DNA from 3 places in the Cytobacillus kochii genome. Region 3 is predicted to be linked to each of the others. Evidence: riboswitches for the same ligand, from Rfam matches in the RefSeq annotation. Region 3 holds a riboswitch; each other region holds the start of a gene.
The links. A riboswitch is a leader RNA that binds a small molecule or an ion and turns the genes downstream of it on or off. The one in region 3 is predicted to bind S-adenosylmethionine.
Positions count from the first base shown of each region.

Region 1: it holds a riboswitch for S-adenosylmethionine, as region 3 does, so the genes downstream of both, LG276_RS06650 (methionine ABC transporter ATP-binding protein) here and LG276_RS11870 (phosphoadenylyl-sulfate reductase) in region 3, are expected to answer to the same signal.
Region 2: it holds a riboswitch for S-adenosylmethionine, as region 3 does, so the genes downstream of both, LG276_RS08190 (LLM class flavin-dependent oxidoreductase) here and LG276_RS11870 (phosphoadenylyl-sulfate reductase) in region 3, are expected to answer to the same signal.

Region 1 covers NZ_CP085254.1:1,226,743-1,231,032, reverse strand. Annotated here, with positions in the region: gene LG276_RS06660 (acyl-CoA dehydrogenase family protein) at 1-1,002, opposite strand, end outside; gene LG276_RS06655 (methionine ABC transporter permease) at 1,114-1,779, opposite strand; gene LG276_RS06650 (methionine ABC transporter ATP-binding protein) at 1,769-2,782, opposite strand; SAM riboswitch class I at 2,866-2,972, opposite strand; gene LG276_RS06645 (CotH kinase family protein) at 3,065-4,290, opposite strand, start outside.
Region 2 covers NZ_CP085254.1:1,535,183-1,539,472, reverse strand. Annotated here, with positions in the region: gene LG276_RS08195 (MetQ/NlpA family ABC transporter substrate-binding protein) at 1-444, opposite strand, end outside; gene LG276_RS08190 (LLM class flavin-dependent oxidoreductase) at 462-1,859, opposite strand; SAM riboswitch class I at 2,019-2,131, opposite strand; gene LG276_RS08185 (fatty acid--CoA ligase family protein) at 2,194-3,753, opposite strand; gene LG276_RS08180 (lipoate--protein ligase) at 3,964-4,290, opposite strand, start outside.
Region 3 covers NZ_CP085254.1:2,283,455-2,287,744, reverse strand. Annotated here, with positions in the region: gene LG276_RS11880 (CaiB/BaiF CoA-transferase family protein) at 1-198, shown strand, start outside; gene LG276_RS11875 (hydroxymethylglutaryl-CoA lyase) at 211-1,149, shown strand; SAM riboswitch class I at 1,588-1,692, shown strand; gene LG276_RS11870 (phosphoadenylyl-sulfate reductase) at 1,857-2,576, shown strand; gene sat (sulfate adenylyltransferase) at 2,592-3,737, shown strand; gene cysC (adenylyl-sulfate kinase) at 3,752-4,290, shown strand, end outside.

The DNA.
Region 1 (4,290 bases), 1.1 Mb from region 3:
AGCTCCTAATTCTCCTCGTTTATTCGGTTCATTATCCCAGCGATCCGCTATAGAATAGAGTGCTGTTCGCGCTTTTAGTAGCTCGAGTTCCATTTCCCCAATTTTACGTTGCACTTCTGGTACTTCACTAATTGGACCAGGCAGGCTATTAGGTTGATATTCAGAAGCAAAAATAATGGCATAGTTCCGAGCTGCAATAGCAACGCCAATAAAGCAAGCAGCTGAATGTAGTAACCATGCATTAGGAATCGCATAAAAATGAACACCTTCTATTTCGACTAATGCTGTTTCTTCTACAATTACATTCTCTAACACTAGATCGTCACTACGTGTGCCCCGCATCCCTAGCATATTCCAATTTGATTCCACTTTTAAACCAGGGTTCTCATGCGGTACAAGGAATATACCAATTTCTCCTGAAGCTTCTATCGTTGCTGTAATAAGAGAAAAATCTAAGCCTGGTGCCATCGAAGCAAAAGATTTTCTTCCATTCAAGATCCATTGTGTTCCTTTTTTCACCGCAGTAGTCGCTGGTAGTCCACCACGGGTTGGACTGCCGGTTGCTGCCTCTGTTGCACAGCGGTTAATCAATTTATTATCTTTGATAACCGTTTCGCATAACTTGGCAAACTGTTCTTCCTTCCATTTCCGCTTAACCCTTAAATCATAGATAACACCTAAGTGCCAACCAATACATAAAGCCGTAGATGCATCACCTTGGGCAATCCTTTCTTGTATTAAGAAATATTCATATAAGGAAATCTCTTTACCACCATATTCTTTCGGAATCGTCAAACTTAAATAATTTGATTGTTTTAATTCTTCAAAATTCTCAAAAGGGAACTCTGCATTTTCATCAATCTTTTGCGCCCTCTTACTAAATCCTTCTGCTAATATCGTAGCTTTATGAAATAATTCTTCTTGTTGAGCCGTCTTAATAAATGGTCGAGCGAGTTGTTCAGCTAAATACGCTTCCTTAGATGAAGCTGTTATCGTGCTCATAGAATCCTTCCTCCCCGTCTGTTTCCATCTTCTCTTTAATACTCATTCATTAGGATAAATAAATATAGTAAAGGCTCCATTCCCCTTTACTATATCTATTATTTGAATTTATTATCTCTTATCTACATATTTAGTTAATTTATCCCCACCAATTTGAATAATTTGCACCAATACAACGAGGACAATGACTGTCGTAATCATAATGACATTATCATAGCGATAGTAACCGAAACGTATCGCTAAATCACCAATACCCCCGCCGCCAATAATACCTGCCATTGCCGAATAGCCGATTAAACTAATAGTCGTAATCGTTAAACCTTGAACAATTCCAGGTTTCGCTTCTGGGACAAGGATTTCCTTAATTATCATCCAAGGGGAAGCGCCTACTGCTACTGCAGATTCAATGACTCCTTTATCTATTTCTCTTAAGGATGTTTCAACCAATCTTGCAAAAAATGGAATCGCTGCTACAGATAATGAAACAGAAGCCGCTGTAGGACCAATAGTTGAACCTGCAATTAATTTTGTTAACGGCAATAGAGCTACTAACAAAATAATATAAGGAATAGAGCGGATCAAATTGACAATCCAACCAGTAACGGCATTTACAAATCTATTCTTTAAGAACAGCCCTTCGTCTGTAACGAATAATAAGATACCTAGTGGAAGACCTAGTATAAGTGCCGCAACTAAAGAAATGGCGACCATATAAATCGTTTGTAATACAGCTGTATTTAGTTCAGGAAGTAACGCCTGAATGGACTCAAGCAACATGTTCAACTACCTCCAAATTCTGTGTTCTATCTTGAATATATTGTATAGCTCTTTCTATTTCAGGTATTTCACCAGTTAACTCCATAATAAAAATACCAAGAGGTACTTCTTGAATATATTCAATCTTGCCGTGAAGAATATTTCCTTTTACTTTGAATGTTTGGAACAGTTCAGAAACAACAGATTCTTCTGCTATTGCACCTTTAAATTGGATTTTAATGATTGTTCCCTTCCTGTTTTCAATCAATTGTTGTGGTAAGTCAAATTGAAGAATACTCTGAATAAAATCTCTTGTAAGTGGTTCAATTGGATTCGCAAATATATCATACACCGGTCCCTCTTCTATGACCTTTCCATCTTGCATAACAGCTAACCTATGACAAATCTCTTTGACTACTTCCATCTCATGAGTGATAAGTACGATGGTTAATCCCAGCTTTTTATTAATTGATTTTAATAAGTTCAGGATTGATTTTGTTGTTTTAGGGTCTAGGGCTGAAGTGGCTTCATCGCAAAGTAAAACCTTTGGATCATTAGCAAGTGCTCTGGCTATTCCTACCCTTTGCTTCTGACCACCACTTAATTGCGTGGGATACTGATGAATTTTATCTGCTAAACCCACTAATTCTAATAGTTCTTTCACCCTGATATCTATTTCTTTCGGACTTTTACCTGCCGCTTTTAAAGCAAAGGCAATATTCTCATACACTGTCTTCGAACTCGCTAAATAAAAATGCTGAAAAATCATACCTATCTTCTGCCTTGCTTTTCTTAATTCTTTACTTGTTAAAGTCGTTAAATCAACGCCATCAATTTTCACTTCACCAGATGTCGGTCTCTCCAATAAATTTAGACAGCGTAATAAAGAACTTTTCCCTGCTCCACTATAGCCAATAATCCCGTATATTTCCCCTTCTTTAATAGAAAGAGATACATTGTCAACGCCTATTACTTGCTTCTTTTTGCTTTTATAAATTTTCACTAAATGATTGACTTCAATCATTTACCTCACCCTCCCTAAATCCTCTACAACATAAAATGAGCCTCTTTCACTTTGAAAGAGGCTCAACAAATGATTGTTATTAAACCTTATCTTTCAGAATGAAATCATTCTGCAGGATTTAGCACCTTCCCTTTAAAAGGAGGTTGCCGGACATCTTCGGGCCTGGTCCCTCAGTCTCTCTCGATAAGAATCATATTCAATTTATTGTGTTGCTTTGATAAAGGAAATTTTATCGGGTATTGAATTAATTGTCAATAGTATTTTGATTATTTATGCATTTACTTATCTTCCTCTTCGTTTAAACAGGAAGATAAAAAAAGTTGTTCCTAATAAAGCTGTGATTAGGCCCACATACAAGATGATTGCTGACGTTTTGAACTTTACTGTACTAGGTTGCTGTCCTTGTCCTTGTCCATGTCCCTCACCACCAGGCATACCTTCAAACCCTTCAGGTGGCTCAAAATTTCCTCCCTGCGGAAAATCTCCGTTGCTTTGCGGACGTTCAGGCATTTCACCATCAGCGTTTCCTTTATTTCCATTTGGCGGTTGAAATCCTTCTCCTCCTTCTTGACCTTCCTGGTCATCACCACCAGCTCGGCCAGGGAACATGTTATTAACTTCAGAAGCTTGTGATTCTACTTCTAATTCACCTGAGAGCTGAGCAAGTATCGATTCTGATCTCGCCTCAGCAAATGCTGGTAAACTCTCATCACCCTGCACCGCTTCGAGAAATGCTTCTGTTGTATAAAACTTGGTAAGATCCTGTTCGACATAAGGAAGAATCAATGCACTAATTTGTGTAGTTGTATTTTGGTAAGACTCTTTTGTCATATAATCTTCGGCTATCTGTTTAAGATACGCTTCATATTGTTTTTTATATTCTTCATTAGATAATAGTGCATTAAGTAACGGTCTTTCTTCTAAGGTAGTACCAGCTATAGGTTCAGATATACTGAAATTAATCGTATCTTCACTCAATAAATCACTATTTCCGATGCCACCGGTGAAGTTGTCCATTCCGCCTTGTGGTGCTTGGTCTTGTTTGTCTTCACCTTGGTTTTCTTCAGCAGCTGAGAAATCTCCATTCATTTGTCCACCAAATGCCATACCAACTCCAAAGCCACCAAATGCCATATTATAGTCCCACGGAATAACTGAGAACTTACCATCATTTTCATATAAATAATAGTTATGCTTCATTTGTCCTTGGTAACTATCCATGCTAACAACAGCCGTATTTACTGCAAAATATCGTAATACTTGATCCACATCTAAGGTTTCTTCTAAATCGCCACCATTATTGATACTATCTAACATATCTATTAACGCTTGTTCATCTTGCTCCTCTGATTTCAAGTTTAAACCTGAGTAATCATCAATATCATCACTTACCCATTTCAAGTCACTATTTGTACCATCTGGCTTGTACAATGATCCATATGGATTTTCAAAATATCTTCCAAGCATCACTTCGTCTACTTGTTCAACACCTAAATATAATCCCCATT
Region 2 (4,290 bases), 750 kb from region 3:
CGCAACTGTTAATCCTCTCGCTAAATTTGTAGGATCATTAGCAATGGCCATCGTGCTGCCATCTTTCACTTCTTCAAGGGAGTTGAATTTTTCTGAATATATACCAATTGGAGCTGTAGGAACAGAAATAATATCTACTAGATCCATCCCTTTTTCAGAGTTAAAATTCTCTAAGTACACTTTATGTTGAAATAAATTACCATCCAAATCTCCACTATCTAAAGCAATATTCGGTTGAACATAATCATTAAATTCCTTTACTTCTACTTTGTACCCTTTTTCCTCAAGTAGTGGTGCTACACCTTGCTCAAGCATATCACTATAAGGAACTGTCGCCCCTAATACCATCTCTTTCTTTTCTTCGCCGGATGAACCTGATGCCCCACATGCACTTAAAACAGTGCAACAAATCAGTACAAAAAATAGTAACCAAACTTTTCTCATACCCTTCACCTCTTATTTTAATTGTTTATTTTTTCGCCTTTACGAAATTTACTTCCTGGATGACCACTCGGTAAAAGAGGCGAGCCGTGAGTAAAAAGCTTTTCTCTTAACGTACCCTGTTTGTATTCCTTTTTATATAAACCACGTTCTTGTAGAATCGGAATAACAAGCTCAATAAAATCTTCCAAATCTGCTGGCGTTACTAAATGATTTAAATTAAAACCATCGACCCCAGAGGCTTCAAACTGATATTGAATTTGGTCTGCTACTTCTGATGGATTGCCGACAATTATGTTGTCTCTATCTAATCCTTCTAATTTTGAAATCGCTTCTTTAATCGATAGTTTTTTCTTCGCATCTTTCGTTAATGAAGCAGCTTTATAATGCCCATGCTCTGTAGCTTTAAATTCAAATGGGTTATCTAACTCATCCTTTGTAAATTCCGCAACATTATAACCGCTTGCGCCCCCAAACTGTGCTTTCGCTGCATCTGCACTCCATAATTGGTTGTATTCAGCAAATTTCTCTTCCGCTTCTTCAGTTGTCTTACCTACAATGACTGTTAGGAAAGTGAATATTTTAATATCTTCCGGGTTTCTGCCATATTCAGCCGCTTGTTTTCGAATATCCTCTGTATAATGTCTTACTCTTTCAGGAGTTGGCCCACCTACAAATACACATTCTGCATGTTTTGCTGCAAAAGCACGACCTTTAGGAGAAGTCCCTGCTTGATATAAAACAGGTGTTCTTTGTTGTGAAGGTTCTGTTAAATGCGGTCCTTCGACTTCAAAATATTCTCCCTTATGGTGAATTTCATGGATTTTCTTACGGTCGATTAATAGCCCTTGTTCTGTATCTTCTATCACCGCTCCATCTTCCCAGCTTGATTCCCACAGTTTATAAACGACATCCATATATTCATCGGCAATTTCATAACGCTTATCGTGTTTGATCATATCTTTGAAACCAAAATTTCTTGCTGCATTAGGAAGATAGGAAGTAACGATGTTCCATGCCACTCTTCCTTTTGTCAAATGATCTAATGTGGAAAATCGTCTTGCCTGCCCAAAAGGTGGCTCATATGTTGTACTCACCGTTAATGCAAATGACAGATGCTCTGTCACTGCAGCCATAGCAGGGATGACAAACGCCCCATCATTAACAGGAAACTGTAATCCATCATTAATTGAAGGTTCTTTGCTTTCTTTATACGTATCATAAACACCTAATACATCCGCAAAAAAGACAGCATCGAATTTTCCCTTCTCGAGTGTTTTGGCTAATTCCATCCAATAATTAATATCTTTATAGGCACGATGTCGTTTGGAATCTTTATGCTTCCATAGCCCATGAGAATTGTGCATTGCACTTGTCATTTCAAATGCATTCAATATCATTTGTTTTTTATAACTCATACTGCCATTACCTCCTCTAACGCTTCTACAAAAGAAGCATAATAATGTATTTATCAATTGTGCTAAGAATGTTTATCGCTTTTGGTGGTCCAATCAGCCATAAAAAAACCTCTTCCTAAAAAGGAAGAGGTAACGTACGCTCATAAATATTTCATTCTCTTCCTATCTTTCAAGCTAAAATACTAGCTTGCTGGAATTGGCACAGTACTTTCGATGCTAAGTCTGTTGCCGAGGCTTCGTAGGGCCAGTCCCTCCACCTCTCTAGATAGTGGTTATTTAATTGATATAGTAACTCTAAAATATTTAGAATCTTTTGTCAACATGTTTTTTTAACTTATGCTTCTTGATTTTCTAAGACCTTTTTCTTTAGAGCACGACGCAGTATCTTTCCTGTTGTATTCTTCGGCAATTCTTCTAAAAATTCTATAGAGGAAGGGATTTTGTATTTAGCTAACTTTTCTTTACAATAGGCCAATAAATGTGCCTCCGTTAAATTTTCAGTTTTAGGTACAATATAGGCTAAAACTTTTTCTCCTGTATTCTGATCAGGTACACCTAAAACAGCCGCTTCAACAATGTCAGGATGGTCATAAAAAACCTCTTCTACTTCCCTTGGATACACATTATAGCCGCCAACAATTATCATATCTTTCTTACGGTCAACAATGTAGAAGTATCCTTCTTCGTCCTTCTTAGCTAGGTCACCTGTATATAACCAACCTTCCTTTAAACAGGCAGCTGTTTCTTCAGGCATTTTGTAATATCCTTTCATAACGTTAGGGCCTTTCACAACAAGCTCCCCTACTTCACCTACAGCGACCTCTTCTCCCAATTCATTAACTACTTTATTTTCAACATGAATAATAGATGTGCCAATCGACCCCGGTTTCCGTGGACGATCTAGTGGGTTAAAGCATGTGACCGGAGAAGCTTCTGATAACCCATAGCCTTCAGAAATAACCACATTGAATTTTTTCTCGAAATTTTCTAACAATGCAACAGGTAGTGAAGCACCTCCAGAAATACATAATCTCATAGATTGGAAGACATCAGGGTTGCCTTCAGGATATTGATAAAGAAAATTATACATTGTAGGAACGCCGGCAAAAACAGTTGGCTTGTATTTTTCCGCTAAACGGAAAATTTCTTTCGGACTAAATTTAGGGTCTATTAAGATCGTTGCTCCACTTATAAGAGGTGCATTCAAAGCAACCGTTAAGCAAAACACGTGAAACATAGGTAAGGTTGTAATCACCGTGTCACGTTCATTAATTTGCAAATAGTCCGCGACATCACTCGCATTACTAAACAGGTTACGATGAGTTAACATGGCTCCTTTAGGTTTGCCTGTTGTTCCTGATGTATAGAGTATAATCGCGACATCATCGGGTGTCACATCTGCATCAGCAAATGTTACATCCCCATTGGAAACAAGCTCTGAAAACGATTTCAATTTAGGAAATACCGACTTATCTCCCAGAGCTGGAAGTCCACTTGTTTGACCGGTTTCGCAGACAATATAATGCTTAATATCGGTTAATAAATGATGCATTTTTTCTGCTAATGGTAATAATTGCTCAAGCATAATCACCGCTTTTACATCGCCATCTTTTAAAATATAGCCAATTTCTTCAGGCGTATAGATAGGGTTTATCGGTATTACCTTTGCCCCTAGCTTTAACGCACCATATAAACTAATAACAAAATGCGGCGAATTACCAAGTAGCAAGGCAATATGATCGCCTTCCTTTATACCTAATGACGAAAGTCCTGATGCAAACCTTGTTACTTGTTCATCGAGCTCAGCGTATGTACTTGCTTGATCCATAAAATAATACGCATTTTTTTCCCCATTTTCTAAGGCAATCTTGTGAAGCTGACTTGTTAAATTCAAGTTTCTCCCTCTTTTCTGAATGAATAGTCATTCATTTTTATAATATAAATTTTCTAAATTTATTATATTAAAAGAAATTTCAGGATTCAAGTAGTCTACTAAGATCTACACTATTTTTTTCTTTATTAATAAAATAAAAAAGCATAAAAGTTCTTCATCCTTAACGGTGAAAATACTTTCATGCCTTAGTATTCACAGACTGATACAGCTTTAATATACTAAATTCACAAAGTCTTCTATTGTGATATTACCGAAATAATGTTTTATATTTATACCAGCTAGCGCCTTTTCAATTTCACTTTTTTCGTAGCGGATGCCTTCTAATTTTTCTTCAATATCGGTTACATCTCCGACACCAAAGAAATCACCGTAAATTTTACATTCAGTAATTTGTCCTTTTGTTACATTCAGTCTAATGTCAATAGAACCTACTGGGAATCTCTTAGAATGCTCATAATCAAATTTTGGTGACTTGCCATAGTTCCACTCCCAATTTTGATATCTTTGTTCTGATATTTTGTGAATTTCTTCCCAGTC
Region 3 (4,290 bases):
CAAAATATCATAGAGGTCGACCACCCTCGTCTAGGAAAAATAAAAATGCCTGGTATCATCCCTAAATTCTCTGAGACACCTGGGGCTGTTCGTAATGTAGGTCCAGAATTGGGAGAGAACAATGAGGAAATCCTTTCTGGCATTCTTAATTATAATGATGAAGAAATTGAGATCCTAAGAGAAAATAACGTAATCTAAGGAGGGAAAAACATGAATTTGAAAGAAGAGGTCATTATTTCTGAAGTTTGCCCCCGTGATGGCTTTCAAAGTCTGGCAGAAATCATTCCTACAGAAGAAAAGGTCGAATGGATTAATTCAATGATTAACTGCGGTTTCAAGCAAATTGAGGTCACATCTTTTGTTCACCCAAAAGCGATTCCTCAGCTGTCGGACGCTGCTGAAGTACTGCAAAAAATTAAGCGCAAGCAAGGGGTAAAACTACGTGCGCTTGTCCCGAATTTACAAGGATTAGAAAGAGCGATTGAAGCAGAAGTAGATAAAGTAAAACTAATGCTTTCAGCAACAGATTCCCACAGTATCAGTAACGCTAATAGCAAAACGTTCGATGCAATGAAAGGTTTTGAACCGCTAGTAAAACGCGCAGCAGAAGCTTCTATGGGTGTATCAGGCAGCATTTCTGTCATATTTGGATGTCCTTACGAAGGAGATGTACCTTTGGTGAGAATTGAAGAGATTTGCAAAAGATATATAGATATGGGAATATATCAGTTATCGTTAGCTGATACAACAGGGATGGCAAATCCAGTAAAAGTTAAGCGCATTATTGGTCATCTCACTAATAAATTCCCAGAATTATCCTTCTCCTTACATTTGCATAATACGAGAGGGATGGCTTTTGCCAATGCCGTAGCAGGCTATGAAATGGGTGTTCGGGATTTTGATAGCTCGATTGCTGGACTAGGTGGCTGCCCTTATGCACCAAACGCCACTGGAAATATCTCCTCTGAAGACCTTATTCATGGTTTTGAAGAGATGGGTATTTCAACGGGTGTAGATTTGGATAAAGTCATTAAGCTAGGAAAAAAATTAGAAATTAAATATACTGAATATTCGGATAGTTTTATTTTGAAGGCTGGTAAATGTTCTGACTTACATCTGGCTCCAAAAACACAAGAAAAGTTGGGATAAAGCTTTTATTCTTATTAATCCTACTTTAAGAGAATGAAGGTAGGTTGAAAGTTTACTTTTAGCTAAGTGAGAAGTATTATGTATTTAATATTTCTAGGGCAGCTTGTGGAGGAAATCTTTTAGTTGTAAATGCAGTATATAATTCTCCTAATATGATTGTTTTTCGATTTAGTATCAAAGAACAATTGAGACCATCAAAATAGAAGCTCGTACCATCTTTTTTACTATATGTTAACTAATCTTTAGGCAGTTACACCCTTTATAAAACGTTATTTCTTTTATGAGGATATTTGGGACACGCTCTCAGAAAAAATAAACTTTTTCTCAACTTTATGTATATTCATCAGTTTCAGTTAAATAATTCTGATAAATCATAAAAATTAGATTTTTGTCTTGACTTTTATTGATAGTATGTTAGGATTTATCTTATCCAATATTTTCTTATCCAGAGAGGTGGAGGGACTGGCCCGATGAAACCCGGCAACCTGCTTAGTGCAAGGTGCTAATTCCAGCAAAATGTTGATTCATTTTGAAAGATAAGGTGTCAAAATTTTTCCATCCTACACCTTTTCTTTTTGAAAAGGTGTTTTTTATTTAAGAAGGTGATGAATAAAAAAATAATAAGATTCGCTGATTAGACAACTAAAGGCGGACATTTCCTTTTACGGAGGAAATGCCGTCTTTTTTTATTGGAAAAGGGGGATTAAATGAATCAACCGCTCTCTTATAAAAACTGGAAAGACATTTCTGCTACCTTCGCTATTGATCAATCAACGAAAGGAGCCAAACAGGTTCTAGAGTGGGCTTATGGCACATATGACGAAGAGGAAATTGTGTACGCTTCTAGTTTCGGTGCTGAAGCTATTGTTCTAATTGACCTCATCGCACAAATAAAAAGTGATGCCAGAATTGTTTTTCTTGATACCGATTTACACTTTCCTGAAACATACCAAGTAATCGAGGAAATAAAATCACGTTTTCCTACGCTTCAAATTGAGATGAAAAAACCTAAGCTTACATTGGATGAACAAGCCACACAATATGGGTCAGCATTATGGAAAAGCGACCCGAATCAATGTTGCCAATTACGTAAAGTGTTGCCTTTACAAGAAGCAATGCAAGAAAAAAAAGCTTGGATATCTGGACTTAGGCGCGAGCAATCACCTGAAAGAAAACAGACGAATTTCTTAAATCGTGATGAGAAATTCACTAATATCAAAATTTGCCCACTTATTCATTGGCGTATAGATGATGTGTGGGATTATATCAAAGAAAAGCAGTTGCCTTATAACAGCTTACATGATGCAACTTATCCGAGCATTGGTTGTTTTCCCTGTACACAACCAGCTAGTGGCGGTGATGATTCCCGTGCTGGCCGCTGGCAAGGCTTAACGAAAACAGAATGCGGCTTGCATACTAATTCATAAAAAAGGAGTAAACAGATGAGCATACCTAGCCCACATGGAGGAACATTAATTCAAAGATTTGAGCCAGAATTTGATATTTCTAAAGTGTCAAAGTCGATAGAGATTGACAAAGTTGCACTAAGTGATTTAGAGCTAATAGCCGTTGGATTATTTAGTCCATTAATAGGCTTTCTAGGAAAAGAAGATTATGAATCTGTCGTTCATGAAATGAGATTAAGCGATGGGACAATATGGTCCATCCCCATCACATTACCTGTTGATGTTACGATTGCTGCCCAACTTCAAAAAGGGGAGCAATACCGTTTGGTTTTAGAAAATACTACCTATGGTGTAATTACTGTTTCTGAGTGGTTCGAACCTGATTTAGAAACAGAAGCACAATCGGTCTATCGTACAAAAGATAAAGCCCATCCAGGGGTCAAACGACTTTTTGAAAGAGGCAATATTTATGTAGCTGGAGAAATCATCCTCATTAGAAAAACGGAAAAGAAAGAATTTGCAGATGTCTGGTTAGAGCCAAAAGATACAAGAGCTTTGTTTGCAGAAAAGGGGTGGGAAACAATTGTTGGTTTCCAAACGCGTAATCCGATTCACCGAGCGCATGAGTATATTCAAAAAGCTGCGCTTGAGACGGTCGATGGCTTATTTGTAAATCCATTAGTAGGTGAAACAAAAGCAGATGATATCCCAGCTGATATCCGTTTAGAAAGTTATCGCATCTTACTAAAAGAATATTTTCCTCGCGAACGTGTCCATTTGGGTGTTTACCCGGCAGCGATGAGATACGCAGGCCCTAGAGAAGCAGTGTTTCACGCCATAGCCAGAAAAAATTTCGGCTGTACACATTTTATCGTCGGCAGAGATCATGCCGGTGTTGGGAATTATTACGGTACATACGATGCCCAATATATTTTCCAACAATTTACTAAAGAAGAACTTGGAATTACCCCATTATTTTTTGAACATAGCTTTTACTGCCACCGCTGTGAAGGGATGGTTTCAAATAAAACATGTCCACATGAACAAGAAGATCGAGTGATATTATCTGGCACAAAAGTACGAGAACTATTAAGCAAGGGTGAACAGCCACCTTCCACATTCAGCCGTAAAGAAGTGATTGATGTATTGATTAATGGCTTAAAGAGTGATGCAAGCGTCTAGAAAGGATGATTTATATGGGGAGCCGTAATCTTACTTGGCACGATACGCTCATTTCCAAAGAGGAACGTCGCTTAAAGCAGCAACATGGTAGTTGTACATTATGGTTTACTGGGTTATCTGGTTCTGGAAAATCAACTTTGGCAAATGCTTTATCAGCCAAATTGTTTGAAGAAGGTATGAAGGAATATGTCCTTGATGGTGATAACGTCAGACATGGTCTAAATGCAGACTTAGGCTTTACTGAAAAAGACCGGACAGAAAATATCCGCCGTATTGGGGAAGTAGCTAAACTGTTTGTTGATAGTGGAACAATTGTTGTTACGGCATTCATCTCACCATTCGCAGCTGACCGTGATTGTGTGCGTGAGCAGTTTGCCTCCAATGAATTTTTTGAAATATTTATTGACTGCCCGTTGGCAGAATGTGAGAAAAGAGACCCGAAGAAATTATACGAGAAAGCGCGTAGAGGTGAAATAAAAAACTTCACCGGAATCGATTCACCTTATGAACCTCCTAAACATCCGGATTTAACTATTAGGTCCGACCGGTTATC